DNA from 4 places in the Streptomyces sp. NPDC001933 genome. Region 1 is predicted to be linked to each of the others. Evidence: riboswitches for the same ligand, from Rfam matches in the RefSeq annotation. Region 1 holds a riboswitch; each other region holds the start of a gene.
What was found. A riboswitch is a leader RNA that binds a small molecule or an ion and turns the genes downstream of it on or off. The one in region 1 is predicted to bind cobalamin.

Region 1 (7,463 bases):
GGTGAACCGCATCCTCTTGCCGAGGCGGGCGAGCAGCAGTCCGATCAGGGTGCCGAAGACCATGGTCAGGACGACGTTGACGCCGGTGAACACGATCGTGCGGAGCGTGACTCTCCAGAAGTCCTCACCGGTGAGGATCTCCTGGTAGTTCTTGAAGCCGTTCCACTCGGTGACATGCTGGATCAGCTGTCCCATATTGAGGTTCTGGAACGACAGCAAGACGTTCTTCACCAGGGGATACCCGAGGAAGACCGCCGTCACCGCGAGTGCGGGAATCATCAGCAGGTACGGCGCTGCGCCGATGCCCAGCTTCCGCTTGCCGCCCCCGTGCTGCCCGACGGGTGGTTCCCCGTCCTGCCCGCGGACTGCGGCTGTCTTGGCCACATCCGAGGGTTCGGTCTGCACTGCCATGCTCGCCATCTCTTCCAACAAAGCCCTACACGGATCGGTGCGTACAGCCGGGGCGGCGGGTCGGGACCCGCCGCCCCGGCGCGGGACGCGCTACTGCGACTACTGCTGCTGGCTGAGGCGCTTGTTGAGCTCGCCCTCGACCTGCTTGGCGGCCTCGGCGGGCGACTTGCCCTGCAGGACCAGCGTCATGTAGGTCTTGATCGGGTTCGGCGGGTTCTCGACCGGTGCCCACTCCGGGATCAGCGGCGTGGTGCCACCGGACTTGGCGGCGGCCGGACCGGCGGCCTCGGCGGCGGGCTGGCCGACGGTGTACTTCTGCATGGCGTCGTTCTTGGGAGACCAGCCGGCCTCCTTGATGAGCTCGCCGTCGTTCTGCTCGGAGAGCGCGATCTTCAGGAACTCCTTGGCCAGGTCCTGGTTCTTGCTGCCCGCGGCCACGGCGAGGTTGGAGCCGCCGAGGAAGACGCCCTCGGGCTTGTCGGCCGTCTCACCGGGGATGGTGAAGAAGCCGATGTCGTCCTTGATCTTCGGGTTGGCCTTGATGGCCGTGCCGGCCTCGTAGCCCATCGCGATGACGGCGCCGGTCTTGCCCTTGGCGAAGACCTCGGCCTGCTGCGGGGTGGCCTCGTCCTTGTCCTTGGGGGCCTTGGAGAAGGCCTGGTACTGCTTGTAGACGTCCATGGCCTCGGCGACCTTCGGGTCGGCCAGGTTGGAGACGTACTTGTCGCCTTCCTTCTTGACCGGCGAGACGTCCTTGCCGACGAGCAGGCCGTCGAAGAAGTACCAGTTCTGGCCGGGCAGGTAGATCGGCTCGGCGTCGCCCTTCTTCTCGATGGCCTCGAAGGCCTTGAAGAGGTCGGCGCGGGTCTTCGGCGTCTCGGTGATACCGGCGTCCTTGAAGACCTTCTTGTTGTACATGACGACGCGGTTGCCCACGTACCACGGCAGGGCGTACTGCTTGCCGTCGAAGACGGAGGGCTGGTTGACGCCGTCGGCCCAGGCGGAGCCGATCTCCTTCTTCAGGTCACCGAGCTCGGCGAGGCCGCCGGTCTTGGCGTACGCCGGGGTCTGGGTGTTGCCGATCTCCAGGACGTCCGGCGGGTTGGACTCGGAGAGGGCGGTGGTGACCTTCTGCTGAATGCCGTTCCAGTCCTGGACCTCGATCTTCAGCTTGGCCTTGGTCTTCTTCTCGAACTCCTCGGTGACCTTCTTGGTCCACCCGTCCGGGTTCGAGCCGGACATCGTCCACACCGTCAGGGTCTGGCCCTTGTACGCGTCCGGACCGGCCTTCTTGCCGCTGTCGCCGCCGTCGTCGGACCCGCACGCCGCGAGGCCGATCATCATGCCCGCGACGCCGATCGCCGCGATGAGCTTGCGCTTCACGCCAAACCCTCCTCAGGGATACTGCAACCCCGCCCACCGCGAAGACATTCGACGAGTACTGCTGGGGCTGGACCTGGTCTTTAATGGTTTAGACCAGTACGGGGAGCTTGGCCTAGACCTTTAGGGGTGTCAAGGGTGTATAAGAAGTGCACTCGCGTCCGTTATAGGACCGACACCTAAGGGAGGGCGACCAGCCGTGACCGGACCGTGCCACCATGTGAGCCGCGACAGACGGAGGAGCCGGTGACGGCAGCAACGCAAGCGCCGGGAGGGCGGACCATGGGTGCCGACGGGGGCAGTACGGAGAACGAGACGGGCGCGGCCACACGGACGGCGCGCGTCCCGAAGTACTACCGGCTGAAGCGACATCTGCTCGACATGACGGACACCATGCCGCCGGGCACCCCCGTGCCGCCGGAGCGGACCCTGGCCGCCGAGTTCGACACCTCGCGCACCACCGTGCGCCAGGCGCTCCAGGAGCTGGTCGTCGAGGGCCGGCTGGAGCGCATCCAGGGCAAGGGCACCTTCGTGGCCAAGCCGAAGGTCTCGCAGGCCCTGCAACTCACCTCGTACACCGAGGACATGCGCGCCCAGGGCCTGGAGCCGACCTCCCAGCTGCTGGACATCGGCTACGTGACGGCCGACGACACCCTGGCGGGGCTGCTCGACATCAGCGCGGGCGGCCGGGTGCTGCGGATCGAGCGGCTGCGGCTCGCCAGCGGCGAGCCGATGGCGATCGAGACCACCCACCTTTCGGCCAAACGCTTCCCGGCGCTGCGCCGTTCGCTGGTGAAGTACACCTCCCTCTACACCGCGCTGGCGGAGGTGTACGACGTACGGCTGGCCGAGGCCGAGGAGACCATCGAGACCTCGCTGGCCACCCCGCGCGAGGCCGGGCTGCTCGGTACGGACGTGGGCCTGCCGATGCTGATGCTCTCCCGGCACTCGCTCGACGGACAGGGCGAACCGGTGGAGTGGGTGCGCTCGGTCTACCGCGGCGACCGGTACAAGTTCGTGGCGCGCCTGAAGCGGCCCACGGACTGAGTCCGCACCATCGACCGGCCCCCGCGGAACGCATCACTCCGCGGGGGCCTTTCGCGCATCTTGGTCCGGACCAACTGTCGTACATCTGACCGGATTTCGAGCACGAACACCCACGCGGCCGACCGTTGCCGGACCGCAATGCGGACGGGGGGTGACGGTGACCGGAAGCCTCCCCTAGATTTCCTGCGCATTACAAGGTGCTCAGCGAGGGGACGGAGTCGCCACATGCCAGCAGAACCAGAAGGAAAACCACCCACCGTCACACCGGTACGGGTGGTCATCGCCCTCTGTCTCGTCGCGCCGTTCGTGGCGATGCTCTGGGTGAGTTCGTACGCGAAGGTGGACCCCACCTTCATCGGCATTCCGTTCTTCTACTGGTACCAGATGCTCTGGGTGCTGATCTCCACCGCGCTCACGATGATCGCGTACAAGCTGTGGCAGCGTGACCAGCGCGCCCGCAAGGGGGGTGCGTCGGCATGAAGGACGGCGTGAACGGCGTCGCGCTCGGCGTCTTCATCTTCTTCTTCGTGGCCGTCACGGTCATGGGCTTCCTGGCGGCACGGTGGCGCAAGGCCGAGAACGAGGCCAGCCTCGACGAATGGGGCCTGGGCGGGCGTTCCTTCGGCACCTGGGTCACCTGGTTCCTGCTCGGCGGCGACCTGTACACCGCGTACACCTTCGTCGCCGTACCCGCGGCGATCTACGCGGCGGGCGCGGCGGGCTTCTTCGCCGTGCCGTACACGATCCTCGTGTACCCGCTGATCTTCACCTTCCTGCCGCGGCTCTGGTCGGTCTCGCACAAGCACGGCTACGTCACCACCTCGGACTTCGTCCGCGGGCGGTTCGGCTCGAAGGGCCTGTCGCTGGCGGTCGCCGTCACCGGCATCCTAGCCACGATGCCGTACATCGCGCTCCAACTGGTCGGCATCCAGGCGGTGCTGGACGTGATGGGCGTCGGCGGCGGCGAGAACACCCACTGGTTCATCAAGGACCTGCCGCTGCTGATCGCGTTCGCGGTGCTCGCCGCGTACACCTACTCGTCCGGGCTGCGGGCACCCGCGCTGATCGCCTTCGTCAAGGACGGGCTGATCTACCTGGTCATCGCGGTGGCGATCATCTACATCCCGATCAAGCTCGGCGGCTTCGACGACATCTTCGCCAAGGCGAACGAGGTGTTCTCGCAGAAGAACGCGGCGGCCGGCAAGCCGGTGGCCGGACTCGCGCCGGGCGAGGCGGGCCAATGGGGTTACGCCACCCTGGCGCTGGGCTCGGCGCTGGCACTGTTCATGTATCCGCACTCGATCACGGCGACGCTCTCCAGCCGCAGCCGCAACGTGATCCGGCGCAACACCACGATCCTGCCGCTGTACTCGCTGATGCTGGGTCTGCTGGCGCTGCTCGGCTTCATGGCCATCGCCGCCGGGATCAAGGTGGACAACGGGCAGCTGGCCATCCCGCAGCTGTTCGAGAACATGTTCCCGGACTGGTTCGCGGGCGTCGCGTTCGCCGCCATCGGCATCGGCGCGCTGGTGCCCGCCGCGATCATGTCGATCGCCGCGGCCAACCTGTTCACCCGCAACATCTACAAGGACTTCCTGAAGCCGGACGCGACCCCGGAGCAGGAGACCAAGGTCTCCAAGCTGGTGTCGCTGCTGGTCAAGGTCGGCGCACTCGCCTTCGTCCTCACCATGGACAAGACGGTCGCGATCAACTTCCAGCTGCTCGGCGGCATCTGGATCCTCCAGACGATGCCCGCCCTGGTCGGCGGCCTGTTCACCCGCTGGTTCCACCGCTGGGCGCTGCTCGCCGGCTGGGCGGTCGGCATGGTGTACGGGACGGTGGCCGCGTACGGGGTCGCCTCGCCGACGCAGAAGCACTTCGGCGGCTCGTCCAAGGAGATCCCCGGAATCGGCGAGATCGGCTACATCGGCCTCACCGCGTTCGTGCTGAACGTGGTGGTGACGGTGGTGCTCACCTTCGTCCTGAACGCCGTGAAGGCGCCCGCCGGGATCGACGAGACGTCCCCGGCCGACTACACCGCCGACGCGGGCGACCCGGGCGTCGAGGCGGAACTCCCGCCGGCCACGGCAGGCGCTCCGGGCGGCCACTGACGACCGCGCCCCACGGCCTGCCAACGGCCCGTCGAGCCCCTTTCCCGAAGGGGTGCGACGGGCCGTCCGTCGTCTGCCCGAAAGGGCCGCAGAACGCATCCTGTGGTCCCGGCATTTGCCGACCGACACAACATGTGGGGGCTGCCTCTCCGGGCAGCCCCCACATGTATGCTCGTCCTCGCTGTCGCCGCAGGGGAATCCGGTGCGAATCCGGAACTGTCCCGCAACGGTGTATTCAGTGCGCTTTTGTGCACCCCCGAGTCAGTCCGATGACCTGCCGGCAGCGCATCCGGCTCGACCGAACCGGATGCCCAGACGTCCGGGCCTCGCGGTTGGGCCGGTGGACGCCGTGCGAAGTGCTGCCCTGCTCCGGGTCTGCGCGCCCGCAGGGCTGCCCCGATCCCCGCCGGCCCCGAGCCGAGCGAGGGAGAGCACCACGTGACCATCGCGCCAGCCGATCCGGCAGTCGCCGCGTCCGCAGCAGCCGAGTCCGAGGCCGCCGCACAGGACGGACCGGGAACCGCACTGCTGCGGACCCTGACCGAACTGACCGCCGATCTGCCCGACACCGACCCCGGCCGGGTCGCCGCCGCCGCGCTGCGCGGCCGCAGCGCCCGTGCCGACGAGGCCGAGCTGCGGTCGCTGGCCACCGAGGCCGCCGCGGGGCTGATCTCCGAGGACCCCTCCTACTCCCGGCTCGCCGCCCGGCTGCTGACCCTCGCCATCGCGGACGAGGCGGCCGGCCAGGGCGCGGTCTCCTTCTCCGCCTCGGTCGCCGTCGGCCACCGCGAGGGCCTGATCGCGGACCGGACCGCCGAGTTCGTCGCCCGGCACGCGGCCGCCCTCGACGCGCTGGTGGAGCGTTCGCTGGCCGACGGCGCGGACGACCGCTTCGGCTACTTCGGGCTGCGGACCCTGCACAGCCGCTATCTGCTGCGCCACCCGCACACCCGCCAGGTCGTCGAGACGCCCCAGCACTTCATGCTGCGCGTCGCGGCCGGCCTGGCCGAGGACGATTCGCAGCGCGCCGTGGACGAAGTGGCGGCGCTGTACGGGCTGATGAGCCGGCTCGACTACCTGCCCTCCTCCCCCACGCTCTTCAACTCCGGCACCCGGCACCCGCAGATGTCCTCCTGCTACCTGCTGGACTCCCCGCTGGACGAGCTCGACTCGATCTACGACCGCTACCACCAGGTGGCCCGGCTCTCGAAGCACGCGGGCGGCATCGGTCTGTCGTACTCCCGAATCCGCTCCCGCGGTTCGCTGATCCGGGGCACCAACGGGCACTCCAACGGCATCGTGCCGTTCCTGAAGACGCTCGACGCCTCCGTCGCCGCGGTCAACCAGGGGGGCCGCCGCAAGGGCGCCGCCGCCGTCTACCTGGAGACCTGGCACGCGGACATCGAGGAGTTCCTGGAGCTGCGCGACAACACCGGTGAGGACCAGCGGCGTACGCACAACCTCAACCTGGCGCACTGGATCCCGGACGAGTTCATGCGCCGGGTCGACGCGGACGGCGACTGGTCGCTGTTCTCGCCCGCCGACGTGCCCGGTCTCGTCGACCTGTGGGGCGACGCGTTCGACGCCGCGTACCGGGCCGCCGAGGCCCAGGGCCTGGCCCGCAGGACGATCCCGGCCCGTGAGCTGTACGGCCGGATGATGCGCACCCTCGCCCAGACCGGCCAGGGCTGGATGACGTTCAAGGACGCCTCCAACCGGACCGCGAACCAGACCGCCGAGCCGGGCACCGTCGTCCACTCGTCGAACCTGTGCACCGAGATCCTCGAAGTCACCGACGACGGCGAGACGGCGGTCTGCAACCTGGGCTCGGTCAACCTCGGCGCGTTCGTCGCCGACGGCGGCATCGACTGGGAGCGGCTGGACGCCACCGTCCGCACCGCCGTGACCTTCCTGGACCGGGTCGTCGACATCAACTTCTACCCGACCGAGCAGGCCGGCCGCTCCAACGCCAAGTGGCGCCCGGTGGGCCTGGGCGCCATGGGTCTCCAGGACGTCTTCTTCAAGCTGCGGATGCCCTTCGACTCCCCCGAGGCCCGCGCGCTCTCCACGAAGATCTCCGAGCGGATCATGCTCGCCGCGTACGAGTCGTCCTGCGAGCTCGCGGAGCGCTCGGGCCCGCTGCCGGCCTGGTCGCAGACGCGTGCGGCACGCGGTGTGCTGCACCCCGACCACTACGACACCGAGCTGAACTGGCCCGAGCGGTGGGAGGCGCTGCGCGCCCGGGTCGCGAAGAGCGGGATGCGCAACTCGCTGCTGCTCGCCATCGCGCCGACGGCGACGATCGCCTCGATCGCGGGCGTCTACGAGTGCATCGAGCCGCAGGTCTCCAACCTCTTCAAGCGCGAGACGCTCAGCGGTGAGTTCCTTCAGGTCAACGCGTACCTGGTGGACGAGCTGAAGAAGCTCGGGGTGTGGGACGCGCGCACCCGTGAGGCGCTGCGCGAGGCCAGTGGCTCGGTGCAGGGCTTCGCCTGGATCCCCGAGGAGGTGCGG
Region 2 (7,463 bases), on a different contig from region 1:
GGCTGTGGGAGGATGCCATCCATGACTTGCATCCGAAGGGGCCGTGCCGCGTAGTACACCAGCTTCACTTCGGTCGCGGGAACGCGGCTGGGGAAGACCCTGGGTGCGGTATCGCGATGTCCCAGGTCTGTCGGGAGCGGCGAATGCCGCCGTCCGCATGCTCGAACGGGAACGATTGTCTCCGGGCATCGTGGCAGTGGCGTTGAGCGTGTGGTCCTTGCGCGTCCACGGCACCAAGCGCCGGTGGAGGCAATGGGAGGCCGAGTTCACCTGCCCGTGTTGCGGCGAGGGGTGGGCCCGGGACAAGCTGCAAGATGCTCTGTTCATGCTTCCGCCGAGGGCCGCCGGCGAACTCCGGGTGCAGGTGGAGCGCCTGGACGTGGTGCTCCTCGGGCGAACGCATCACGAGCCGGTGGCAGACCCGGAGTTGGCGTGGTGGCATCGCAGATGCTGACCGCGCCCCCATGCCGCCCACTGATTCGTTGGCTCTCGTATGACTGGTCGGGGAGATCTGGCAGAGGCGGAGTGGCGACGTCTGGAGCCGCTTCTGCCGACAGACAACAACCGCTGCGGGCGATGGCGCGACCACTGTCCTCTTCTGCGTCTGCGGGGAAGCAGTCGTCCAGAAACCCGTAGAGCGGTACCTCTCAGTCCTCCAGCGGCGGTGTCCGGGCCTCACGGCAACGGCCCGAAAACCCCTGCACCCACGTGCTCGATGTCCAGAACCGGCCGGGCCTCGACGAACTTTCCGTGGCGAGCCGTGTCTGTCCCACGTCCAGTAGCTAAGGATGGCGCCCTTCAGGGGCGGGCGAGCCTGCTGGTCCGGGCGGAACCTGTCCGCAGCGCCGGTCGTCGTCGCGCATGTCGGCGTCCGGGTCCGCCCAAGGCCGACAGCACAAGGGGCATGACCTGCGGAATACGCGGTCTGACAGAATGAGTTCCGAAAACTCGGGCGACGCGTGTCAGGAAACCGGTGTGAATCCGGTACGGTCCCGCCACTGTGACCGGGCTGCAACAGCCCGGAAGCCAGATACTGACCGCGCCGCCTTCTCGTACGACCCAGGGGACGAGGACATCCCCCGGAAAGGCTCGGTCATGCCCCCGATACGCCGTGTACCCCTCGCGCTCATACCCCTGCTTCTGCTGCCTCTCACCGGCTGCGGCACCGGCGGCGAAGCCAAGGCAGAGGCCGCACCGGTCGCCGACGGTTTCCCCTACACCGTCACCAATTGCGGTACGAAGACGACCTTCGACGCCCCGCCGGAGCGGGTCGTCACCATGAACCAGCACGTCACCGAGATCATGCTGGCCCTTGGGCTCCAGGACCGGCTGGCCGGGACCGCCTACCTGGACGACAGCATCCTGCCGGAGTACCGGTCCGCGTACGACAGGACCAAGGTGCTCGCGAAGGAGTACCCCTCCAAGGAGGTGCTGCTCGGCGCCAACCCCGACTTCGTCTACGGCGGGTACAGCAGCGCCTTCGACAAGGCCAAGGGCCAGGACCGGGCGGGGCTCCAGAAGGACGGCATCAACACCCGGCTGAACATCGAGAACTGTGCCAGGGGCAAAGTCGGCATCGATCAGCTCGCCACCGAGATCACCGAAGTCGCCAGGACCTTCGGTGTACCGGAGCGTGGCAAGAAGCTGATCGCCAAGGAACGGCAGAAGATCACGACGGTCGAAACGGAGCTCAAGGGCTCCGCACATCCCTCGGTGTTCGTGTACGACTCCGGCAACAACTCCGCGTTCACGGCGGGCGGCAAGGGCATCGGCAACGAGATCGTCCGGCTCGCCGGGGGCCGGAACGTCTTCGGGGACCTCGACGCCACCTTCGGCGACGTGTCCTGGGAACAGGTCATCAAGCGCAGGCCCGAAGTGGTCGTGATCTACGACTACGGAGGCACCACGGTCGAGGCCAAGAAGAAGCGGCTGCTGAACGACCCGGCACTCGCGGACGTGCCGGCGATCAAGAACGAGAAGTTCGCGGTACTCCCGCTGTCCTCGGCCGTGCTCGGTGTCCGGGTCGCCGACGCTGTACAGGACCTGGCCGGGCAGCTGCACCCCGGCACTCCGTGAGCGCGGGGTCCGCCCGCCCCGGCCCGAAGTCCGTCCTCCGCTCGACTCCCGTCGTGATCGGCGCCCTCACGATGCTGCTGCTCGCGGCGGCGGTGGCCGGTCTGGTGCTCGGCCCGGTACGGATTCCGCCGGGCGAGGTATTGAGTACGGTCCTGGGCGGTGAACGCTCCGGTGCGTTCCCGACGATCGTGTGGGAAGTACGGCTGCCCAGGGTGCTGCTCGGGGCCGTCGTCGGTGCCGGTCTGGCGCTGTCGGGCGCGGTGCTCCAGGCGTTGGTGCGCAACCCGTTGGCCGATCCGTTTCTGCTGGGCGCCTCGTCCGGGGCGTCGGCGGGCGCCGCCGTGGTAGTCGTGCTGGGGGTCGGCGCCGGGGTGGCCACCGACGTGGCGCTGCCCCTCGCAGCGTTCGCCGGGTCCATGACCGCGCTGGTCGCCGTCTACGCGATGGCCCGGCGCGGCGGCACCATGACAACGGGCCGGCTGATCCTGGCCGGGGTGGCGATCCAGTACGTGCTGTCCGCTTTCACCAGCCTGATCCTGGTGCTGTCCTCCCGGGCCGAGCATGTGCGGGAGATCATGTTCTGGACCCTGGGCGGCCTGGGCGGCGCCCGATGGGACCAACTGGCCCTGCCCGCAGTGGTCCTGTGCGTCGGGGCCGTGCTCCTGATCAGCCTGGCCCGTCCGCTGGATCTGCTGCTTACCGGGGAGGAAGGGGCCCGCAGCCTCGGCCTGGACCCCGGCCGTTTCCGGGGCGGGGTCTTCGTGCTGGTGTCGCTGATCATCGGGGTGCTGGTCGCCTACAGCGGGGCGATCGGCTTCGTCGGCCTGATGGTCCCGCACGCCGCTCGGTTGATCGTCGGCGCGTCCCACCGCAGGCTGCTGCCGGTGACCGCGCTCGGCGGGGCGGTCTTCCTGCTGCTGGCCGATCTGCTGGCGCGGACGGTGGCGGCTCCCCGGGAGATTCCCGCCGGGGTGGTCACCGCCCTGGTGGGCGGCCCGTTCTTCCTCTGGCTGCTGCGCCGCTCCAGCCGTACCGAAGGGATCACCGGATGAGCCCGGCACCGTCCCCGACGGCACTCGCCGCCGACGGAATCAGCTACGAGGTCGCCGGCCGTACCCTGCTGAACGCGGTCACGCTGGACGCCGCCCCCGGCGAGACCGTCGGCCTGGTCGGGCCGAACGGCAGCGGCAAGACCACCTTCCTGCGCTGTGTGTACGGCGCCCTGCGACCCGCAACGGGTCGGGTCCTGCTGGATGGAGTGGATGCCGCAACCCTCGGTGTGAAGGAACGGGCCCGCCGCGTCGCCGTCGTACCGCAGGACAGCCCCGGCACCTTCGGCCTGACCGTACGCCAGGTCGTGGCGATGGGCCGAAGCCCGCACAAACGGTTCTGGGAGCAGGACGACGCCGACGACGCCCGCCGCATAGACCAGTCGCTCCAGCGCGTCGGCGCGGCGCCCCTGGCCGACCGACGGTTCGAAGAACTGTCCGGCGGAGAACGGCAACGGGCCCTGATCGCCCGCGCCCTGGTCCAGGAACCGGGGCTGCTTGCGCTCGACGAACCCACGAACCATCTGGACATCCGCTATCAGCTGGAGATCCTCGGCCTGGTGAGGACCCTGGGCACCACCAATCTGCTGGTGCTGCACGACCTCAACCTGGCTGCTTCCTACTGCGACCGGCTGTTCGTCCTCAACGCCGGACGACTGGTGGCGTCCGGTTCCCCGCACGCGGTACTGACGGAAGAGCTGCTGTCCGAGGTCTACGGGATACGGTCCCGGATCGGCGCCCACCCGGTCACCGGCTCCCCCAACGTCGTCTACCTCCCGCTGTCATGAGTGACGACACTTCCTCCGTCTGGGCGCCCGTGCCGCACGGACCACGCTGGCAGGTCACCGAAGGCGAACCGCCCGCGAGCGAAACAGGGCAGTGGCTGGCAGCCGACCGACTGGCCGATCCGGCGGGCGAGGAGTTGTCCACGCTGCTGGAGCGCGAACGCACAGGCAGTGGCCACCGCACCGGCCATGCGACCGCCCTGACCCTGATGGCGGTGTACGCGGGCTGGGTCACTGCCGCCGCCGTGCTCCATTGGGCGCTGTACGACGAGGTCCCGGACATGCGGTCCGGCAATGTCCTGGTGCTCCCCGCCGCGCACGGGATCGGCGGAGTCCGGGTCCGCAGTGCCCGGCTGTTGGCGCCCCGGGCCGGGGAGGACTCCGTACGGCTGCTGCACCGCACCGTGCTCGACGGGCATCTGCTGCCCATCGCCGATGCGTTGCACCGTCGTACCCGCGCCGGGGCCAGGCAGTTGAGTGGAGGGATCGCCCATGGCTGCGCCACGGCGCTGTGCGCGTACGGCGACCAGGTGGATCTGCTGGCTGCCCGCTGGTGGCAGTTCGTGGACACCGCCCCCGGCGGACTCGCGACGCTGGGCGAGGTCGCAAGGGTCCGGCGAGCGCCGGACGGCCCGGAGCGGCTGGTCTATCTGCGTAACACCTGCTGTCTGTACTACACGAGCGCGGAGGCGGTGCGCTGTGCGAGCTGCTGTCTGACAAGCCGCGAGGAGCGGCTACGCGCGTACGCGAGGCCGAAGTAGCACCAGCGGTTCCGAGGTCCAGGCGCCGGTTCCAGCGAAAACGGCGCCCAGTCCCGGCAGACGGCCTCGGCCTTGAGCCGTTCGGTGAGCCAGGCGGCCAGGACGAGACCGACTGCCGCGAGGGTCGAACGGAGCCGCTCGGCGCAACCGGCCGGTTGTCCGGAACGAGCCGGTGGACGGCCACCGCCCGCGGTCCGTCAAGGTCCGGGCGCGATGGCCCATGGCTCAGCGGTGGGTGAACACCGGGGGCGCTTTTCCGTGCAGGCTGTCATGCCCTCCTTCTGGTCTGCGGTAGCGAAGACAGCGTGGACGAGGCGGTGTTCGAAGCGGATCCCTTCGGTGAGGGTGGTCTCGAACACACGATTCACGGCCTCTTTCACCATCATCGCGGCGAGCTTCTCGCACCATGACCGGGTCGCGGTGCAGCGTCTGCACGAGCGGATCGACCTGGTGCGCTACCGCATCTTCGACGGTGGGCTGTTGAGCCTGCTGCTGATCGAGTCCACGCCTGGTTCTCCCCGACCTGCTCCGGCTCGGCAGCCCCGACGGGAGCGGGAGGAGGCAGTCCGTGCCGGCGGGGGCAGCGGAGGGCCGCCGGTCCAGGCGAGCTCGACCGTGGCTCCTGCTTGCCTGCAGGACCTGTACGTCGAGCTGGACGAGGCGCTCACCGTGTGGGGCGAGGTCGAGGTGGCTCCGCTCAGGCACTACATCGCCAACCAGCGCATGGTGAACATCGCCTCGGTGATCTTCCGTCCGAAGCACGAGGTGATCCTGGTCTACCTCCGGCTCGACCCGGACATGGTCGAGCCGGAGGAGGGGTTTGCTGCCGCCGTCCCGTGGGCCGTCGAGGAGCCGGTTCGCCGGTCACAGGGCTTCTGCGCGCCACACACGCACAGCCGCATGGCGCCCCCGTCGCGCGGATTCTTCGCGCATCGCTCGCGACGGCTTTAGCGTGGGAGGGTGTACAAGGGCGTGGTCACCCTGTTCCTCGGCGGGGACGTGATGCTCGGCCGGGGCGTCGATCAGATTCTCCCGCACCCTAGTGACCCGGCGCTGCGGGAGGCGTACATCCGCGACGCCCGTGCCTACGTCGACCTGGCGGAGGCTGCGAGCGGGCCGATCCCCCGGCCGGTCGGCTTCCGCTGGCCGTGGGGCGTGGCGCTGCTGGTCCTGGATGACGCCGCGCCGGACGTGCGGGTGGTCAATCTGGAGACCGCCGTCACCAGTGACGGGGACTTCGCGCCCGGCAAGAGCGTTCACTACCGGATGAGCCCGGCCAATCTGCCGTGCCTGGCCGCGGCCCGGCCGGACGTCTGCGCGCTGGCCAACAATCATGTGCTCGACTTCGGCCCACTCGGCCTCCACGAGACGCTCGACGCCCTGGCGAATGCGGGACTGCGGACGGCGGGGGCAGGCCGGGACGAGGTGCGCGCGAGACAGCCGGCGATCGTACCCCTGGGCGCCTGCGGGCGGGTGCTGGTCTTCTCCTTCGGGATGCCGTCCAGCGGAATCCCGAAGGACTGGGCCGCCACCGGGCAGCGGGCCGGTGTCAACGTCCTCGCGGAGCCTTCGGCGGCCGCCGCGTCCGCGTTCGCAGACCGTCTTCGGCAGGTCAGGCAGCGGGGAGACATCACGGTCGCCTCGGTCCACTGGGGCCCCAACTGGGGCTACGACGTCTCCCGCTCCGAGGTCCGCTTCGCCCACGCGCTCCTCGACGCAGGCGTGGACGTCGTGTACGGACATTCCTCGCACCACCCGCGCCCGCTGGAGGTGTACCGGGACAGGCTCGTCCTGTACGGCTGCGGCGACCTCATCGACGACTATGAAGGCATCGGCGGCTACGAGAGCTACCGGGACGACCTGCGAGTGCTGTACCTGGTCTCGGTGGAGGCGGACACCGGCCGACTGATTGACGCTCGTATGGTGCCCCTGCAGGCACGCAGGATGCGACTGGAACACGCCTCACCCGAGGACACCGAGTGGCTGCGCGCCGTCCTCGACAGACACAGCCGGAAGTTCGGCACCCACGTCGACGGCGGGCCCGACGGCACGCTCACGCTACGGCCCCTGCGCTCCGGGCAGCACGCATTAAAGGACCTCAAGCGGGACCACTCATGGCGTGCTCCTGCGCCCCAGGTACATCGACGCCACCCGCAGCGGGCCGATCCGGCGTGGCAGGGGCCGCATGACCACGTTCTGCGTGATCTCCGACACCGTCCGTACTTGCGTCAGTTCACGGTCGTGGCGCACCTGCAGGTCGCAGCGGGCCTGCCACTCCATGGCTCGCCAGTGCCGTCGAGGACGAGACCGAGGCCAGCACCGGCCCGGCCGACCCGATACCCCGTCCCGGGCCGGGCCAACCGGAGCAGGGCGGCTGGTGGTGCCAGATCCTGGATGCCCTGCGGTTGGGGCCGGCCGACGACGTCGCCGCGGCCACCGCCGGGACTGCCGGCAAGGAGGGCTTCTGAAGGCTGCGGGCCCATAGCGCCGGATGCCGGACGAGAGCACAGTGTCAGGAATCGCCGCCGCGTGCCGTCCGGTCGATCACGCGGGCGTTGGGCTCGCTGAGGCAGGAGTGTGCCCCTGGCGCAAGGGCGTGCCTTGCGCCAGGGGCGCGGTCGGGGAAGGGCTGCTGTGCGGGTCAGCGAACGGCGTAGGCCTTGATCAGGGTCTGCTCGATCTTGCTGCCGTGGGTGTCCTGTGCCTTGATGCGCAGGGACACGTAGCCCGATGCCGGGTTGTTGACGGACACCTTGTAGCTGCCGTCGCTCTTGCTCTTGAGCTTCGCGGGC
Region 3 (7,463 bases), on a different contig from region 1:
GCCCGGCCGGCGGTCCCAAGACCGGGCTGGTGGCCGCCCGCCTGCTCGTCGACGGCGCCGACCACGGGGTCTTCCTCTTCCTCGTGCATCTCACCGACGCCGAACAGGCCCTGCCCGGGGTACGCGTCCGCACGCTCCCCACCCGCACGGGCAGCCCGGTGGACCACTGCCTGACCTCCTTCGACCGGGTCTTCGTGGGCCGTGCCGCGCTGCTCGACGGGGACCACGGACGGATCGGTGCGGACGGGGAGTTCAGCAGCGCCCTCGACAACCGCAGGCGCCGCTTCCTCGCGTCGATCGGGCGGGTCACCTCCGGCAAGATCTCGATGACGGCCTGCGCTGTCGGCTGTGCGCGCGCGACGCTCGCCGTCGCCGTCCGCTACGGCGGCCACCGGTACATCTCGGGCCCCCGGGGCTCGAACCGGGTGCCGGTGATCGCCCACCGCAGTCACCACGGACCGCTCGCCTCGGCCATGGCCACCGTCTTCGCGATGAGCCTGCTGCACCGCAGGGCCCTGGACCGCTGGGAACGCGGCGAGCGAAGGGAGGAGGCCGAGCGGCTGGTCGCCGTCGCCAAGGGATGGATCACCTGGCAGGCCAGGTCCGTGATCGTGGAATCCCGGGAACGCTGCGGTGCCCAGGCACTCCTGGAGCACAACGGCATGAGTGAACTCCTCACCGGGGTGGAGGGCGCCATCACCGCCGAGGGCGACAATCTGGCCATCCACGCCAAGGCGGCGGCGGAAATGCTCTTCGCCGCCGCACCGGCCGGTCCCGGCTCTTCCTCCGGCGGCGGCCCCGGTGATCTCGACGACCCCGGGTTCCTCGGCGGGCTGCTCGCGGAGCTGGAGCGGATCTGGTTCGGCCGGGCCCGGGAGCGGATCGGCCTCGCACCGCACGGCGACCCGCTGGCGCGGTGGAACGCGGCGTCCGGGCCCGCGCTGCGCGGCGTCGAGGCACACGCCCAGCGGCAGGCGGCCGAGGCGTACGCGGAGGCGGTGGCCGCGCTGCCCGAGGGACCCGCCCGAGACCGGCTCGGCGAGCTGCAGCGGCTCTTCGCGCTGGACCGGATCGCCCGCAACGCCGGTGATCTGCTGGCCACGGGGCTGCTGACCGCCGACCAGGTCAACCGCCTGCCGGACAGGGTGGAGGAGCTCATCACCACGGTCGCCGCCCATCTGCCCGAACTCGTCGAGTCCTTCGCGCTGCCGCCACAACTGCTCGCCGACTGGCCGATCGCCGGAGCCGACTACGTGGACGCCTACGACGATCCGGGAGCTTTCTGGCAGAACGGCGGGGGCCTGGAAGCGGCTCGGGACGAGCGGTGAGGACCATGACGATGAAGGGAACAGCTGTGCGGAGTCGTCGGATCAGAGAGGCGGCCGGGGTCCTCGGGGTACGCGTTGTCCTGCTGGCTTTCTGGGGTACGGCGTCCGTCCTGGCCCGGTGGTGCGGGGAGCGCGGGGAGGTCGGTGGCGAATCGGTTCGGCACAAGGCGTAACTGGAGGCATTCCTCCTAGTTGATTCGGCGTCGGGGCGGTTTCACCGCCGGCCCCGACAGCCGGACCGAATGATGGAGAGAAAGCTGATGAGCGCGATTCACCCCAAGATCACCGAGGTTCTGACACACACCTTCAAAGTCCCCGCAGCGGAGATCCACCCGGGCTCCACGATGGACAGCCTGGAGATGGACTCCCTCGCCGTCGCCGAGTTCGCCGTCCTCATCAGGGAGACGGCCGGCGGCGACCGGGACTTCGACCAGTTCCCCAAGAACGCCACGCTGGCCGACATCACACGGTTCATCGACGCGGCGGACGGCAGCGGCGCGCGGGTGGGCGGCGGGGCAGCGATGAGCAACGCCCGATGAACAGGCCGGCCGTCGCCGTCACCGGCCTGGGCATGATCACCCCGGTCGGCAACGACACGGAATCCACCTGGCAGGGTGTGTGCGCGGGAGTGTCACCGGCCCGTACCGTCGCCGAACTCGAAGGCTGCGCGATCGACTTCGCCTGCATGGTCGACGGCATCGACCTGGACGCCGCGATCGGCGGCCGGGCGTCCTTCCGCATGGGGAAGTACGTGAAACTCGCCGTGCTCGCCGCCCGGGAGGCGGTCGCCGACGCCGGGCTCGACCCGGCCCGGTGGGAGGGCAGCCGGGTCGCGGTGGTCGTCGGCACCAGCAGCGGCGGTTCCGCCTCGCTGACCGAGCAGGCCGTCGTGCTCGACCGGCTCGGCGCCGGGGCCACCTCGCCGTCGGGCATCCTGCTCACCATCCCGAACATGCCCGCCGCCGAGATCGCGATCCAGCTGCGGGCCACCGGCCCCAGCATGGCGCCGTGCACCGCCTGCTCGTCCGGCGCCACCGCGCTGTCCGTCGCCCGCGACCTGCTGGTCACCGGGCAGTGCGACATCGCGATCGCCGGAGCCACCGAGTCGATCGTCTACCCGGCCGCCATGGCCGCGTTCGCCAGGTCCGGAGCCGGGGCCCGGCGGGACGGCGACCCGGCCGGACTGTGCCGGCCCTTCGCCGCCGACCGGGCCGGCCTGGTCATGGGCGAGGGCGCGGCCGTCATGGTGCTGGAACGGACGGACGACGCGCGGGCCCGGGACGCGGCCCCACGGGCGCTGCTCGCAGGCACCGGCGCCACCACCGACGCCCACCACCCCATCAGCCCGCGCCCCTCCGGCAGGGTCGCCCAGGCAGCGGTGGAGGCCGCACTGCGCGACGCGGGCTGGGCGGCCGAGGACGTCGAGCACGTCAACGCGCACGGCACGGCCACCCCGGTCAACGACGCCGTCGAGGCCGCCCTCATCGCCCGGGTCTACCCGCACCGGCCACCCGTCACCGCACCCAAGGGCGTACTGGGGCACTGCATGGGGGCGGCCGGAGCGATCGAGGCCGGACTGACCGTCCTCACGCTCCAGCGCGGAGTCGTACCTCCGATCGCCAACCTGGACGCCCCGGCGCCCGAGTTCGACATCGACTGCGTCACCAAGCAACCTCTGCGGCGGCCCATCAGGCGCGCCGTCAGCCATTCCTTCGGATTCGGCGGCCACAACGCCGTCATCGCCCTTCAGCGTCCCTGAGGACCGTTCCGCAGGCAGCAGGCAGGTGGTGCGACGGGAAGACGGCCCGGCGTACCACCGGCCACCACTGCCCGTGAGCCGCACAACCGCCCGTGACCTGCACAGAGGCACGTGATAGCTTGCCGGGGCCAGTCAAACTCCACGTAGGGGTCAGGGAATCCGGTGCGAATCCGGAACTGACGCGCAGCGGTGAGGGGGACGGGCGGGGCCACGGCCACTGGGACCACCCTCGGGTGCCCGGGAAGGCGCCCCGTCCGAAAGAACCCGAGTCCGAAGACCTGCTGGCATCCGCGGTCCGGTGCCGGACCGCGGGACTCCGTACAACGGGCTCCGCGCATGGGCCCAGAGACGCAGAGGGACTCCGTGACGTCCATAGCCAGCTCCGTCCGCACCATCGCCCTGTTCTCGGCGGGACTCGTCCTGCTGACCGCCTGCGGAGGCGGAGCCGGTGAACCCGGCGCGAAACCGGGCCCCGCGGACGGATATCCGGTGACGCTGAAGAACTGCGGACGCACCGTCACCGTCGAGGCCGCGCCGCGCCGCGCCGTACCGGTGGACCAGGGATCGGCCGAGATTCTGCTCTCCCTCGGTCTCGCCGACAGGATGGCCGCCACCGCCACCTGGACCGACCCGGTGATGAAGGGCCTGGAGAAGGCCAACGCCCAGGTACCCAGGATCTCGGACAACCGGCCGTCCTCGGAGAAGGTCCTCGACCGGGAACCCGACTTCGTCAGCGCCTCGTTCGCATCGACCCTCGCCAAGGGCGGCGTCGCCCCCCGCGAACAGTTCGAATCGCTCGGCGTGCCCACCTATGTCTCGCCCGCCGACTGCACCGGCAAGGACAACAGCGGCGGCGGCGACGGAGCCCGTACCGCGCCGCTCACCATGGAGAGCGTCTACGGCGAAGTGCACGACCTGGCCCGGGTGTTCGGCGTACCGGAGCGCGGCGACGCGCTCGTGGCGCGGCTGCGGGACCGGGTGAAGAAGGCGACCGAGGGCATCGACGCCTCCGGCACCACCCTCCTGTACTGGTTCTCCGACTCCAAGGCCCCGTACCTGGCCGGCTGCTGCGGAGCACCCGGCGTCATCACCGAAGCGCTCGGCGCGAAGAACGTCTTCGACGACACCCACGAGGAATGGCCCCAGATCAGCTGGGAGACCGTCGCCGACCGCAACCCCGACGTCCTGGTCATCGGCGACCTGACCCGCAGGGCCCAGACCGCCGAGAGCGCCGCGAAGAAGATCGAGTTCCTGGAGTCCAACCCCGTCACGAAGAACATGGACGCCGTCAGGCACAAGCGGTACGTCCTGCTCAGCGGCCAGTCCATGAACCCGTCCATCCGCACGGTCGAGGGCGTCGAACGCGTCGCCGCCGGGCTGCGCCGGTTCGGGCTCGCGGGGTGACGCCGACCGAACCCGGCACGGCGGTGGCCGCTCCGGCGGCCCCCACCGCGTCGGCGCGCACCACGAGTCGCGTACGGCGGCTGCGCGGCGGGGCCCTGTGGGCCGGCGGCATCGCGTTGCTCGTCGGCTCCGTCGCGGTCGCCGTCACCATCGGACCCGCCCGCATCTCGGTGGCCGACGTCTGGTCCGCGGTCGCCGCCCACCTCGGCTGGGGGCGGTCACAGCTCTCCCCGATCCGGGACGGCATCATCTGGAACCTGCGCATGCCGCGCACCCTGCTGGCCGCGGTGTGCGGCGCCGGGCTCGCGGTGTGCGGCACCGTCATGCAGTCGCTGCTGCGCAACCCGCTCGCCGACCCGTTCGTCCTCGGTGTCTCCTCCGGCGCGTCCACCGGCGCGGTCGTGGTCGTCGTCCTCGGTGTCGGCGGGGGAGCGGTGTCGATCTCGGCCGGCGCGTTCGTCGGGGCGCTCGGCTCGTTCGCCCTCGTGCTGCTGCTCAGCCACACCCTGGGCGGCACCACCGACCGGGTGGTGCTCTCCGGTGTCGCGGCCATGCAGTTGTTCTCCGCGCTCACCTCCTTCGTCGTGATGACCGCCGCCGACGCCGAGCAGACCCGCGGGGTGCTGTTCTGGCTGCTCGGCTCGCTCAGCGGGGTCGGCTGGACCGATGTGTGGGTCTGCGCCGCCGTTCTCGCCGTGACCCTGCTGATCTGCCTGGGCCATGCCCGTACGCTCGACGCCTTCGCGTTCGGGCAGGACGCCGCCGCCACGCTCGGCGTCCATGTCGCGCGTACCCGGATCGTGCTGCTGTGCACGACCGCGCTGCTGACCGCCGCACTCGTCAGCTCGGCCGGCGCCATCGGTTTCGTCGGTCTGGTACTGCCGCACGCCGCCCGTGCCCTCGCCGGTTCCGGGCACCGGCGGCTGCTGCCGGTCACGGCGCTGGCCGGGGCCGTGTTCCTGGTCTGGGTCGACACCCTCGCCAGGACGGTCCTCGACCCGCAGGAGGTGCCCGTGGGCGTGGTCACCGCGCTGATCGGTGTGCCCGCGTTCGTCCTGGTCCTGTACCGCACCCGGCGGACCACATGACGGACGCGGCGGCCGCCGGGCTGCGTGCCGAACGGGTCAGCCGGGCGGCAGGCGGCCGCCTCATACTCGACGGGGTCGACCTCGCCCCGCAGCCGGGCGCCACGGTGGGGCTGATCGGACCGAACGGTTCCGGCAAGTCGACCCTGCTGCGCGTGCTGGCGGGAGTCCTCGCCCCGGAGACCGGCATGGTCACCCTCGACGGACTGCGGCTCGCCGATATCGGCCGCCGCACCGTCGCCCGGCGGGTCGCGGTGGTCGACCAGCATGCCGTCACCCAGGTCGAGCTGAGCGTGCTCGACGTGGTACGGCTCGGGCGCATCCCGCACCGCAGGGCCTGGTCGGCGCCGGACCGGGCGGACGACGAGGCGGTACGCGAAGCACTCGCGCGGACCGGCCTGGCCAACCGCGCCGACCAGTCCTGGCACACCCTGTCCGGGGGCGAGCGCCAGCGCGTCCAGATCGCGCGTGCGCTGGCCCAGCAGCCGCGCGAGCTGCTGCTCGACGAGCCGACGAACCACCTCGACATCCAGCACCAGCTGGAACTCCTCGCGTTGATCGCCTCGCTGCCGCTGACCGGTGTGATCGCGCTGCACGACCTCAACCTGGCCGCGATGTTCTGCGACCGGATCGCGGTACTGAAGCAGGGGCGGGTGGTGGCCGCCGGTACCCCCACGGAAGTGATCACCGAGGAGCTGATCGCCGACGTGTACCGGGTCGCCGCCCGCGTCACGCCGGAAGGCCCGGACGGACGGCCCTCGGTGCGCTTCCTGCCGGGGCGGCCTGCGGGGACGTAGCGTCCGGCGCGGGCACCACGGGAGCGATCGGGTGCCACGAAAGCCGTTGGGTGCCTGAAGAGCGGTCGGGTGCCACGAGAGCGGGCGGCTGCCTCGAACGCGGTCGGGCGGACCCCGGCACTGCGCGGGTCCGCCCTGAGAGCTGTCCGGGTGCGGCCGTTCACCGCGGTGTGCGGTACGGGGTCAGCGGCGGCGCCCCCGGCCGAATTCGCCGCCCGTGTCCTTGCCGCCGATGTCGGAGCCGTCCGCGTAGTCGATCTGCTCCTTGCGGAGTTCGGCGGAGACCTCCTTCTGCTCGGTCACCTTCTTGGTCTCCATCCGCACCCGCTCGACGGGCACGGTCTCCTTGCGTGTGGTCGGACGTTCCGCGTGCAGGGTTACCTCGACGTCCTGCTCGCGGATCGCGGCCCGTTCCGCCGTCTTCTCGCCGGGCTGGAGGGGTTCACGGATCAGGCGCACCTCTTCGTGCGTCACCGGCACGGTCCTGGTGACGTTCTCGGTGACGACGTACTTGTGCAGCCGGGCCTTTCCGCTCTCGTACTCCTCGGTGCCGACGTGGAGTTGCTCCTCGGAGCGGATCATCTCCTCCTTGCCGCCCAGGTCGGCGGCGGACCGTTCGGAGCCCGCCCCGGCGCCGACGAGGGGACGCGAGGTGCCGGCCGCCCCGGTGCCGCGGTGCCCGCCCTGGCCCGGACCGGAACCGGCGCCGGCCATGCCGGACGAGGTGGTCCGGGCCGTGCCCGTACCGGAGGCGGTGGTGCCGGTCATGGCCGACTTGTCGGACCCGGTGGTGCGTCCGGCGCCGGCCGCGCCCATGGCCCCGGCCGCCCCGGCGGCTCCCGCCGCTCCCATGGCCGTGGTGCCCGTCCCGGACACCGTCGTGTTGCCCGTGCCCGGCCGGTCGCCGAGCTTCGCGGTGGTGTTCCTGGCGAGGCCGTAGTGCTTGTAGAGCTCTTCCTCCTCCGCCACGGACAGATGCGCGTCCGCGTCCACCCGGGGAGCGTCCTTGACGCGGTCCTTCGGGTGCGAGATGTGCAGATCGGATCCGACGCGGCGGGCTCCGGCAAGCGGAACGAAACTCTCCTTCATG
Region 4 (7,463 bases), on a different contig from region 1:
GAACCCGGCAGGTGGCTGACGTATCTCGCGGCCAAGCTCACCGCGGTCGGAGCGCCCGAGGAGCATCTCGCGCCGTTGCGGGCCGCCGCGGCCGACGGGGGCCGGATGCGGACGCTGCCGGGGCAGCGGGCCGCGCTCCCGGACCGCGAGATCGTCCCCGGTGAGCTGCTCGATCTGGCGGGGCGCAGGCTGCGGGCGATCTGGACGCCGGGGCACACGCCGGGGCATGTGTGCCTGCACCTGGAGGAGGAGCACCCGGGCAATCTGCCGGGCCGGGGGCGGCTCTTCTCGGGGGATCACCTGCTGCCGGGGATCAGTCCGCACATCGGGCTGTACGAGGACCCGGACGACGCCGCGGTCACCGACCCCCTCGGCGACTACCTCGACTCGCTGGAGCGGATCGGCCGGCTCGGGGCCGCCGAGGTGTTGCCCGCCCACCAGTACGCCTTCACCGATGCGGCGGGGCGGGTACGGGAGCTCCTCGGGCATCACGAGGAGCGGCTGACCGGGCTGCTCGGGCTGCTGGCGGAGCCGCTGACGCCGTGGGAGCTGGCCGAGCGGATGGAGTGGAACCGGCCCTGGGAGCAGATCCCGCACGGCTCCCGGAACATCGCCGTCTCGGAGGCGGAGGCGCATCTGCGGCGGCTGGTGAAACTCGGGCGCGCGGAGGCGGTGCCGGGGGCCGATCCGGTGGCGTACATCGCGGTGTGAGGAGTGGCGGGCCGGTGAGGTGCGTTGCTGCGTGAGCGGTGGCGGGCCGGTGAGGTGCGTTGCTGCGTGAGCGGTGGCGGGCCGGTGGCGTGCGTTGCTGCGTGAGCGGTGGCGGGCCGGTGGCGTGCGGCGCGGTGTGACGGTCGCGTGCCTCTCGGTGCGAGCGCGGCCTGCGGTGCGGAGCGGGACGGTGTGATGTACGTCTCGGTGTGATCAGGGGCGCTCCTCCCGGCCCGGACCCCGCCAGGACCCGCCCGGTACAGTGTGTGGGTCGTCATCATGCCCGTTCAGGGGGAAGCCGGTGCGAATCCGGCACTGACCACGCAGCCGTGAACCGTCTTCGCAGGCGGTGAGTCGGAATGCCCTGTCCGCGGTCGTGACCGGCTCGGACCACCGGATCCCCCGGTGGTCGGCACCGTCGAGGTATACGGAGCCGGAGCCTGGTGCCTGAGCGTGCCTGTGCCCGGTTCACCCCGCAGGAGAGGCCCCGCCCGCCATGACCGTACGTCGCAGCGCAGCAACGCTCGCCGCCACCGCCGCCGTGCTCTGCGCGGCCGCTGCGCCGGTCGCGGTGGCAGCGCCGTCCCCGTCGCCCTCACCGTCCGTCGCGCTGCCTTCCGGGCTGTACGGCACGGCGGACCCCACCTACGACGGCGTGTGGCGGCAGTCGATGGCCTTCCTCGCCCAGCGGCTCGAAGGGGTCACCCCGGCCGCGAAGTCGGTGGACTGGCTGATCTCCCAGCAGTGCGCCGACGGTTCCTACGCCGCGTTCCGGCCCGATGCCGCCAAGCCGTGCGACGCGAAGACCGTGCGGGACACCAATGCCACCGCGGCCGCCACCCAGGCCCTGGTCGAGGTGGGCGGGCACCGCGAGACCGTGAACAACTCGGTGCGCTGGCTGAAGTCCGTGCAGAACGAGGACGGCGGCTGGGGCTACACCGCGGGCGCGCCCAGTGACGCCAACTCGACCTCCCTGGTGATCGGCGCCCTCGCCCGCCAGGGGCAGCGGCTCGCGGACATCACGACGCCCGGCGGCAAGACCCCCTACGACCCGCTGCTCGCGCTCGCGATCCCGTGCGGCGGGAAGGACGGCGGTGCCTTCGCGTACCAGGCCGACAAGAAGGGCGGGCTCGCCGCCAACGCGGACGCCACCGCGGCCGCCGTGCTCGGCACGATGGGCAAGGCGATGGCGGTCGGGAACAACGCCGCGGGCAAGGCGCCCAGTTGCCGGCCCGGTTCCGGGCTCACGCCCGAGCAGGCCGCCCAGAACGGCGCGCACTACCTCACCGGTGCCCTCGCCGGCAGCGGCCACCTGAACCAGGCGCCTATGCCCGGCGCCACCGACACCACCCCGCAGCCCGACTTCGGCAACACCGCGGACGCGGTCGTCGCGCTCTCCGCGGCAGGCCACCAGGACAAGGCGGCCGGGGCCATCTCCTGGCTGAAGAAGAACTCCGCGGACTGGGCCGCCCGGAGCGGCCCCGCCGCCTACGCCCAGCTGATCCTCGCCGCCCACGCGACCGGCAACAACGCCCGGGACTTCGGCGGCGTCGACCTGGTCGCCCGGCTGAACGCGGCCGGTCCCGAGCCCGCCGCCGTGGTGACGCCCGACCCGTCCGCCGACACCGGGTACGAGCCCACGGAGAAGGACCAGGTCCACAGCGGCGACGACGTGATCGGGGGCGTGTGGTGGTACATCGGCATCGGCCTCGTCCTCGCCGCGATCGCGTTCTTCCTGATCAGCGGTCGCCGGAAGAACAGGCAGCCGTGAGGCGCGCGGGACGGACCACCGCGCTGCTGGTGGTCCTGGGCGCCGTCCTGGCCGTGCTCGGCGCGGGACCGGCCCAGGCGGCCGGCTACCGGTACTGGTCGTTCTGGGAGAGCTCCGGCTCCGACTGGACGTACGCCACCCAGGGCCCGTCCCTGGTCCGGCCGGACGACGGGGCGGTGCAGGGCTTCCGGTTCTCGGTCAGCGAGGACTCCCAGGACTCGGCGAAGCCGCGCCGCGCCCCCGACTTCGCGAAGATCTGCGCGGACACCCCGGCGAAGGACGGCACCAAGCGAATAGCGCTCGTCATCGACCCGGGCACGGCCACGGACGCCCCGGCCGGTGAGACGCCGCCCGCGCCGCGTACCGCGTGTGCCCGGGTCGCCCCGGACGCGAGCGCCGCGGAGGCGCTCGCCTCGGTGGCGAAGCCGCTGCGCTACAGCAGCGACGCGATGCTCTGCGCCATCACCGGCTACCCGGGCTCCGGCTGCGGCGAACAGGTCTCCGGCGACGGGCAGGGCGCGCCTGCCGGATCGGCGTCCGCCTCGGCCACACCGGCCGGGTCCGCCGCGTCCTCCGGCTCCGGCGGCTCCTCCGGCCCGTCCGCCGGGGTGCTCGTCGGTGTCGGTGCCGTGCTTCTGCTCGGCATCGCCGCGGTCGTGCAGTCCCGCCGCCGCCGCGGATGACCGCCCAGGCCGGCTCCGCCGTCCTGGCGCGCCGTCGTCCGCTGCGCGCCCCCGAGGCGACCCGGAGCAACGCCCTGCCCGCCGGGGCGTGGTGGCTCTGGGCGCTCGGCCTCGCCACCGCCGCGTCCCGGACCACCAATCCGCTGCTGCTCGGGCTGCTGATCGCGGTGGCCGGCTATGTGGTCGCCGCGCGCCGTACGGACGCGCCGTGGGCCCGTTCGTACGGGGCGTTCATCCGGATCGGGCTGTTCGTCGTCGGTGTGCGGCTGGTCTTCTCCGTCTTCCTCGGTTCGCCGATCCCCGGTACGCACACGGTGTTCACGCTCCCCGAAGTGCCGCTGCCCGACTGGGCGAAGGGGGTCAGGATCGGCGGCCGGGTCACCGCCGAGCAGCTGCTCTTCGCGCTGTACGACGGGGCGAAGCTGGCCACGCTGCTGATCTGCGTCGGGGCGGCGAACTCGCTCGCCAACCCGGCCCGGCTGCTGAAGTCGCTGCCCGGCGCACTGTACGAGGCGGGGGTCGCCGTCGTCGTCGCGATGACGTTCGCGCCGAACATGGTCGCCGATGTGATGCGGCTGCGCACCGCACGGCGGCTGCGGGGCCGTGCGACCGGCGGCATCAAGGCGGTCCTCCAGATCGGACTGCCGGTCCTGGAGGGCGCGTTGGAGCGGTCGGTCGCGGTGGCCGCGTCGATGGACGCGCGCGGCTACGGGCGCACCGCCCAGGTCCCGCCCGCCGTCCGCCGCACCACGAACGTCCTCACGCTCGGCGGGCTGCTCGGGGTGTGCGCCGGTACGTACGGGCTGCTGGCCGCGCAGGGCGCGGTGTACGGGCTGCCGGTGCTGATCGCCGGGCTCGCCGCCGCCATGGCCGGGCTGCGGCTCGGCGGGGCCCGCTCGGTCCGTACCCGCTACCGGCCCGACCGGTGGGGCGCGCGGGCCTGGCTGGTCGCGGGTTCGGGTGTCGCGGTGGCGGTGGCGATGATCTGGGCGGGCGTCGTCGACGAGGCGGCGCTGCACCCCGGGGTCGTCCCGCTGGTCGCGCCGGTGCTTCCGCTGTGGCCCGCGGCGGCGGTGCTGATCGGGCTGCTGCCCGCGGTGGTGGCGCCGATGCCGCCGCCGGTGGGCGCGCCGGTGGGCGCGGCGAATTCCAAGGAGATCCAGTGATCCGGTTCGAGCAGGTCTCGGTGCGGTACGAGGGGACGGAGCGCCCCACCCTGTCCGGGGTCGACCTGACCGTGCCCGAGGGCGAGCTGGTGCTGCTCGTCGGCCCGTCCGGGGTCGGCAAGTCGACGCTGCTGGGTGCCGTTTCGGGTCTGGTGCCGCACTTCACCGGCGGCACGATGAGCGGCCGGGTCACGGTCGACGGGCGTGACACCCGTACCCACAAACCGCGCGAACTCGCCGACCTGGTCGGCACGGTGGGCCAGGACCCGCTCTCCCACTTCGTCACCGACACGGTCGAGGACGAGCTGGCGTACGGCATGGAGTCGCTGGGCCTGGCCCCCGACGTGATGCGGCGGCGGGTCGAGGAGACCCTGGACCTGCTGGGGCTCGCCGGGCTGCGCGACCGGCCGATCGCCACGCTCTCCGGCGGTCAGCAGCAGCGGGTCGCGATCGGTTCCGTCCTCACCCCGCACCCGAAGGTCCTGGTCCTCGACGAGCCGACGTCCGCCCTGGACCCGGCGGCGGCCGAGGAGGTCCTCGCCGTGCTGCAACGGCTGGTGCACGACCTGGGTACGACGGTCCTGATGGCGGAGCACCGGCTGGAGCGGGTGGTGCAGTACGCGGACCGGGTCGTCCTGCTGCCGTCGCCGGGCGCCGCCCCGGTCGTGGGCGAGCCCGCGGACGTCATGGCCGTCTCCCCGGTCCGCCCGCCGGTCGTCGCGCTGGGCCGGCTGGCGGGGTGGGAGCCGCTGCCGCTCTCGGTCCGCGATGCCCGGCGCCGGGCGGCGGACCTGCGCGAACGGCTGGCGCCGGTGCGTCCGCCCGCCCCGGGGCCGGTGGCCGCTCCCGCCCCGGTGCCGCTGAGCCCCTCCCCCGTGCGGCGCGGTGGGCTGGCCCGGCTGCTGGGGCGCGGCGCGCGGACGGCGGATATACCCGAGCCGGTCGCCGACGTCACGGCCCGGGTCGAACGGCTCGGCGTACGGCGCGGGCGCGTCGAGGCGCTGCGCCGGGTGACGCTCACCGTCGCCCCCGGCGAGACCGTCGCCCTGATGGGCCGCAACGGCGCGGGCAAGTCCACCCTGCTGGCCACCCTCGTCGGCATGGTCGGGCCCACCACCGGCACCGTCCTCGTCGGCGGCCGGGCCCCGCACCGCACCCAGCCGCGCGAGATGGTGCGCCGGGTCGGGCTCGTACCGCAGGAACCGCGCGATCTGCTGTACGCGGACACCGTCGCCGCCGAGTGCGCCTCGGCGGACAGCGACGCGGGCGCCGCCCCCGGCAGCTGCCGGGCCCTGGTCTCCGAGCTGCTGCCCGGCGTACCGGACGACACCCATCCCCGCGATCTCTCCGAGGGCCAGCGGCTCGCGCTCGCCCTGGCCGTCGTGCTCACCGCGCGGCCCCCGCTGCTGCTGCTGGACGAACCAACCCGTGGCCTGGACTACGCGGCGAAGGCCCGGCTGGTCGGGGTGCTCCGGGGCCTCGCGGCCGACGGCCACGCGATCGTGCTGGCCACGCACGATGTGGAGCTCGCGGCGGAACTGGCGCACCGGGTGGTGATCCTCGCCGACGGGGAGGTCGTCGCGGACGGGGAGACCCGGCAGGTGGTGGTCTCGTCCCCGGCGTTCGCCCCGCAGACCGCGAAGATCCTCGCCCCGCAGGAGTGGCTGACCGTGGCCCAGGTGCGCGCCGCGCTGGGAGAGCCGTCATGAGCGGGCGCCAGGTGCGGCCGGTACGGCTCGGGCCGCGCGCGATCGCCGCGCTCGTCATCGTCAGCGCGATCGGGGTGGTCGCGTTCGGCTGGCCGTTGCTGGCCGGCCCCGGTGCCGGCCTTGCGCACTCGCAGGACGCGCCGTGGCTGTTCGCCGCGCTGCTGCCGCTGCTGGTCGGGGTGGTCGTCGCGATGATCGCGGACTCCGGTCTGGACGCGAAGGCGGTGGCGATGCTGGGGGTGCTGGCCGCGGTCGGCGCGGCCCTGCGGCCGCTGGGGGCGGGCACGGCCGGGCTGGAGCCGATGTTCTTCCTGATGGTGCTGAGCGGCCGGGTGCTCGGGCCCGGCTTCGGCTTCGTGCTCGGCTCGGTGACGATGTTCGCCTCCGCGCTGCTCACCGGCGGGGTGGGGCCGTGGATGCCGTTCCAGATGCTGTCGATGGGCTGGTTCGCGATGGGCGCGGGCCTGCTGCCGGGCCCGGACCGGCTGCGCGGGCGGGGAGAGCTGCTGATGCTGGCGGGGTTCGGCTTCGTGGCGTCGTTCGCGTACGGCACGGTGATGAACCTGTACGGCTGGACGATCGTGCCCCCGGCCGGCTCGGGCATCTCGTTCCACGCGGGCGATCCGCTGGCGGACAACCTGGTCCGCTTCCTCGCGTACTGCGCGGCCACCTCGCTCGGCTGGGACCTGGGCCGGGCGGTGCTCACCGCTGTGCTGACGCTGGCCGTCGGTCCGGCGCTGCTGAAGGCGCTGCGGCGGGCCACCCGCCGGACCAACTTCGAGGCCCAGGTCACATTTGACGCTCCCCGCGAGTGAGGGCTCCCACAGGCCCTTGGTCCTCCACTATGCGGGGCAGTAGTCGGCCGTGAATCGTAGGGCCCGCTCGGCGCCCCCTCCGACCTGCCATGACGCCTGCGGGTCGGTCGGGGCGGTCCGGGGTCCTTCGGTCCGGGTACGAGACGGGCTCGTGTCCGGGGTCGTTGCCATGGCTGAACGCCGCCGCTAACACTGGATGAGTCGCCGAGCACCGCAGGGTCCGCCGAACCGGACCGCGGTCGACGAAGACCGGTCCACCCGCACGACCGCACGATCCGGACCGGCCCGCGACTCCCCCGTACCCGACGTCAGGACTCTCTGTGTCGTTCGCCCGCAACATCCTCGCCAAGCCCCGCACCGCCCGCCGCAAGTCCGCCGTCGCCGGCGCCGCCGTACTCCTCGGCGCCACCGGTCTGGGCCTCGGCGTCACGCCGGCCATGGCCGCTCCGGCCGCCGCGCCGACGTCCGTCGGAGCGAGCGCGCAGGCCACGGCGAGGGCGATGATCGGCGACGCCGCGCAGTTCCAGTGCTTCAGCAACATCGTCCAGCGCGAGAGCGGCTGGAACCACACCGCGACCAACGCCTCCTCCGGCGCCTACGGTCTCGTG

Region 2: another riboswitch for cobalamin. It lies ahead of ACFYY7_RS11100 (ABC transporter substrate-binding protein); the one in region 1 lies ahead of ACFYY7_RS09500 (ribonucleoside-diphosphate reductase subunit alpha).
Region 3: another riboswitch for cobalamin. It lies ahead of ACFYY7_RS28970 (ABC transporter substrate-binding protein); the one in region 1 lies ahead of ACFYY7_RS09500 (ribonucleoside-diphosphate reductase subunit alpha).
Region 4: another riboswitch for cobalamin. It lies ahead of ACFYY7_RS02300 (prenyltransferase/squalene oxidase repeat-containing protein); the one in region 1 lies ahead of ACFYY7_RS09500 (ribonucleoside-diphosphate reductase subunit alpha).

Annotation. Positions count from the first base shown of each region.
Region 1 covers NZ_JBIASS010000003.1:374,544-382,006, forward strand. Annotated here, with positions in the region: gene ACFYY7_RS09475 (carbohydrate ABC transporter permease) at 1-411, opposite strand, end outside; gene ACFYY7_RS09480 (extracellular solute-binding protein) at 511-1,794, opposite strand; gene ACFYY7_RS09485 (GntR family transcriptional regulator) at 2,074-2,838, shown strand; gene ACFYY7_RS09490 (DUF3311 domain-containing protein) at 3,064-3,318, shown strand; gene mctP (monocarboxylate uptake permease MctP) at 3,315-4,949, shown strand; cobalamin riboswitch at 5,105-5,246, shown strand; gene ACFYY7_RS09500 (ribonucleoside-diphosphate reductase subunit alpha) at 5,388-7,463, shown strand, end outside.
Region 2 covers NZ_JBIASS010000004.1:2,298-9,760, reverse strand. Annotated here, with positions in the region: cobalamin riboswitch at 905-1,057, shown strand; gene ACFYY7_RS11100 (ABC transporter substrate-binding protein) at 1,096-2,076, shown strand; gene ACFYY7_RS11095 (FecCD family ABC transporter permease) at 2,148-3,128, shown strand; gene ACFYY7_RS11090 (ABC transporter ATP-binding protein) at 3,125-3,913, shown strand; gene ACFYY7_RS11085 ((2Fe-2S)-binding protein) at 3,910-4,671, shown strand; partial or broken gene ACFYY7_RS11080 (enoyl-CoA hydratase-related protein) at 4,897-5,060, opposite strand; gene ACFYY7_RS11075 (hypothetical protein) at 5,011-5,622, shown strand; partial or broken gene ACFYY7_RS11070 (CapA family protein) at 5,632-6,738, shown strand; partial or broken gene ACFYY7_RS11065 (S8 family serine peptidase) at 7,313-7,463, opposite strand, start outside.
Region 3 covers NZ_JBIASS010000013.1:173,591-181,053, forward strand. Annotated here, with positions in the region: gene ACFYY7_RS28955 (acyl-CoA dehydrogenase) at 1-1,328, shown strand, start outside; gene ACFYY7_RS28960 (acyl carrier protein) at 1,589-1,867, shown strand; gene ACFYY7_RS28965 (beta-ketoacyl-[acyl-carrier-protein] synthase family protein) at 1,864-3,087, shown strand; cobalamin riboswitch at 3,200-3,388, shown strand; gene ACFYY7_RS28970 (ABC transporter substrate-binding protein) at 3,424-4,491, shown strand; gene ACFYY7_RS28975 (FecCD family ABC transporter permease) at 4,488-5,579, shown strand; gene ACFYY7_RS28980 (ABC transporter ATP-binding protein) at 5,576-6,373, shown strand; gene ACFYY7_RS28985 (PRC and DUF2382 domain-containing protein) at 6,557-7,463, opposite strand, start outside.
Region 4 covers NZ_JBIASS010000001.1:520,531-527,993, reverse strand. Annotated here, with positions in the region: gene ACFYY7_RS02305 (MBL fold metallo-hydrolase) at 1-711, shown strand, start outside; cobalamin riboswitch at 963-1,098, shown strand; gene ACFYY7_RS02300 (prenyltransferase/squalene oxidase repeat-containing protein) at 1,208-2,482, shown strand; gene ACFYY7_RS02295 (SCO2322 family protein) at 2,479-3,165, shown strand; gene ACFYY7_RS02290 (energy-coupling factor transporter transmembrane component T) at 3,162-4,331, shown strand; gene ACFYY7_RS02285 (ABC transporter ATP-binding protein) at 4,328-6,040, shown strand; gene ACFYY7_RS02280 (ECF transporter S component) at 6,037-6,855, shown strand; gene ACFYY7_RS02275 (transglycosylase SLT domain-containing protein) at 7,176-7,463, shown strand, end outside.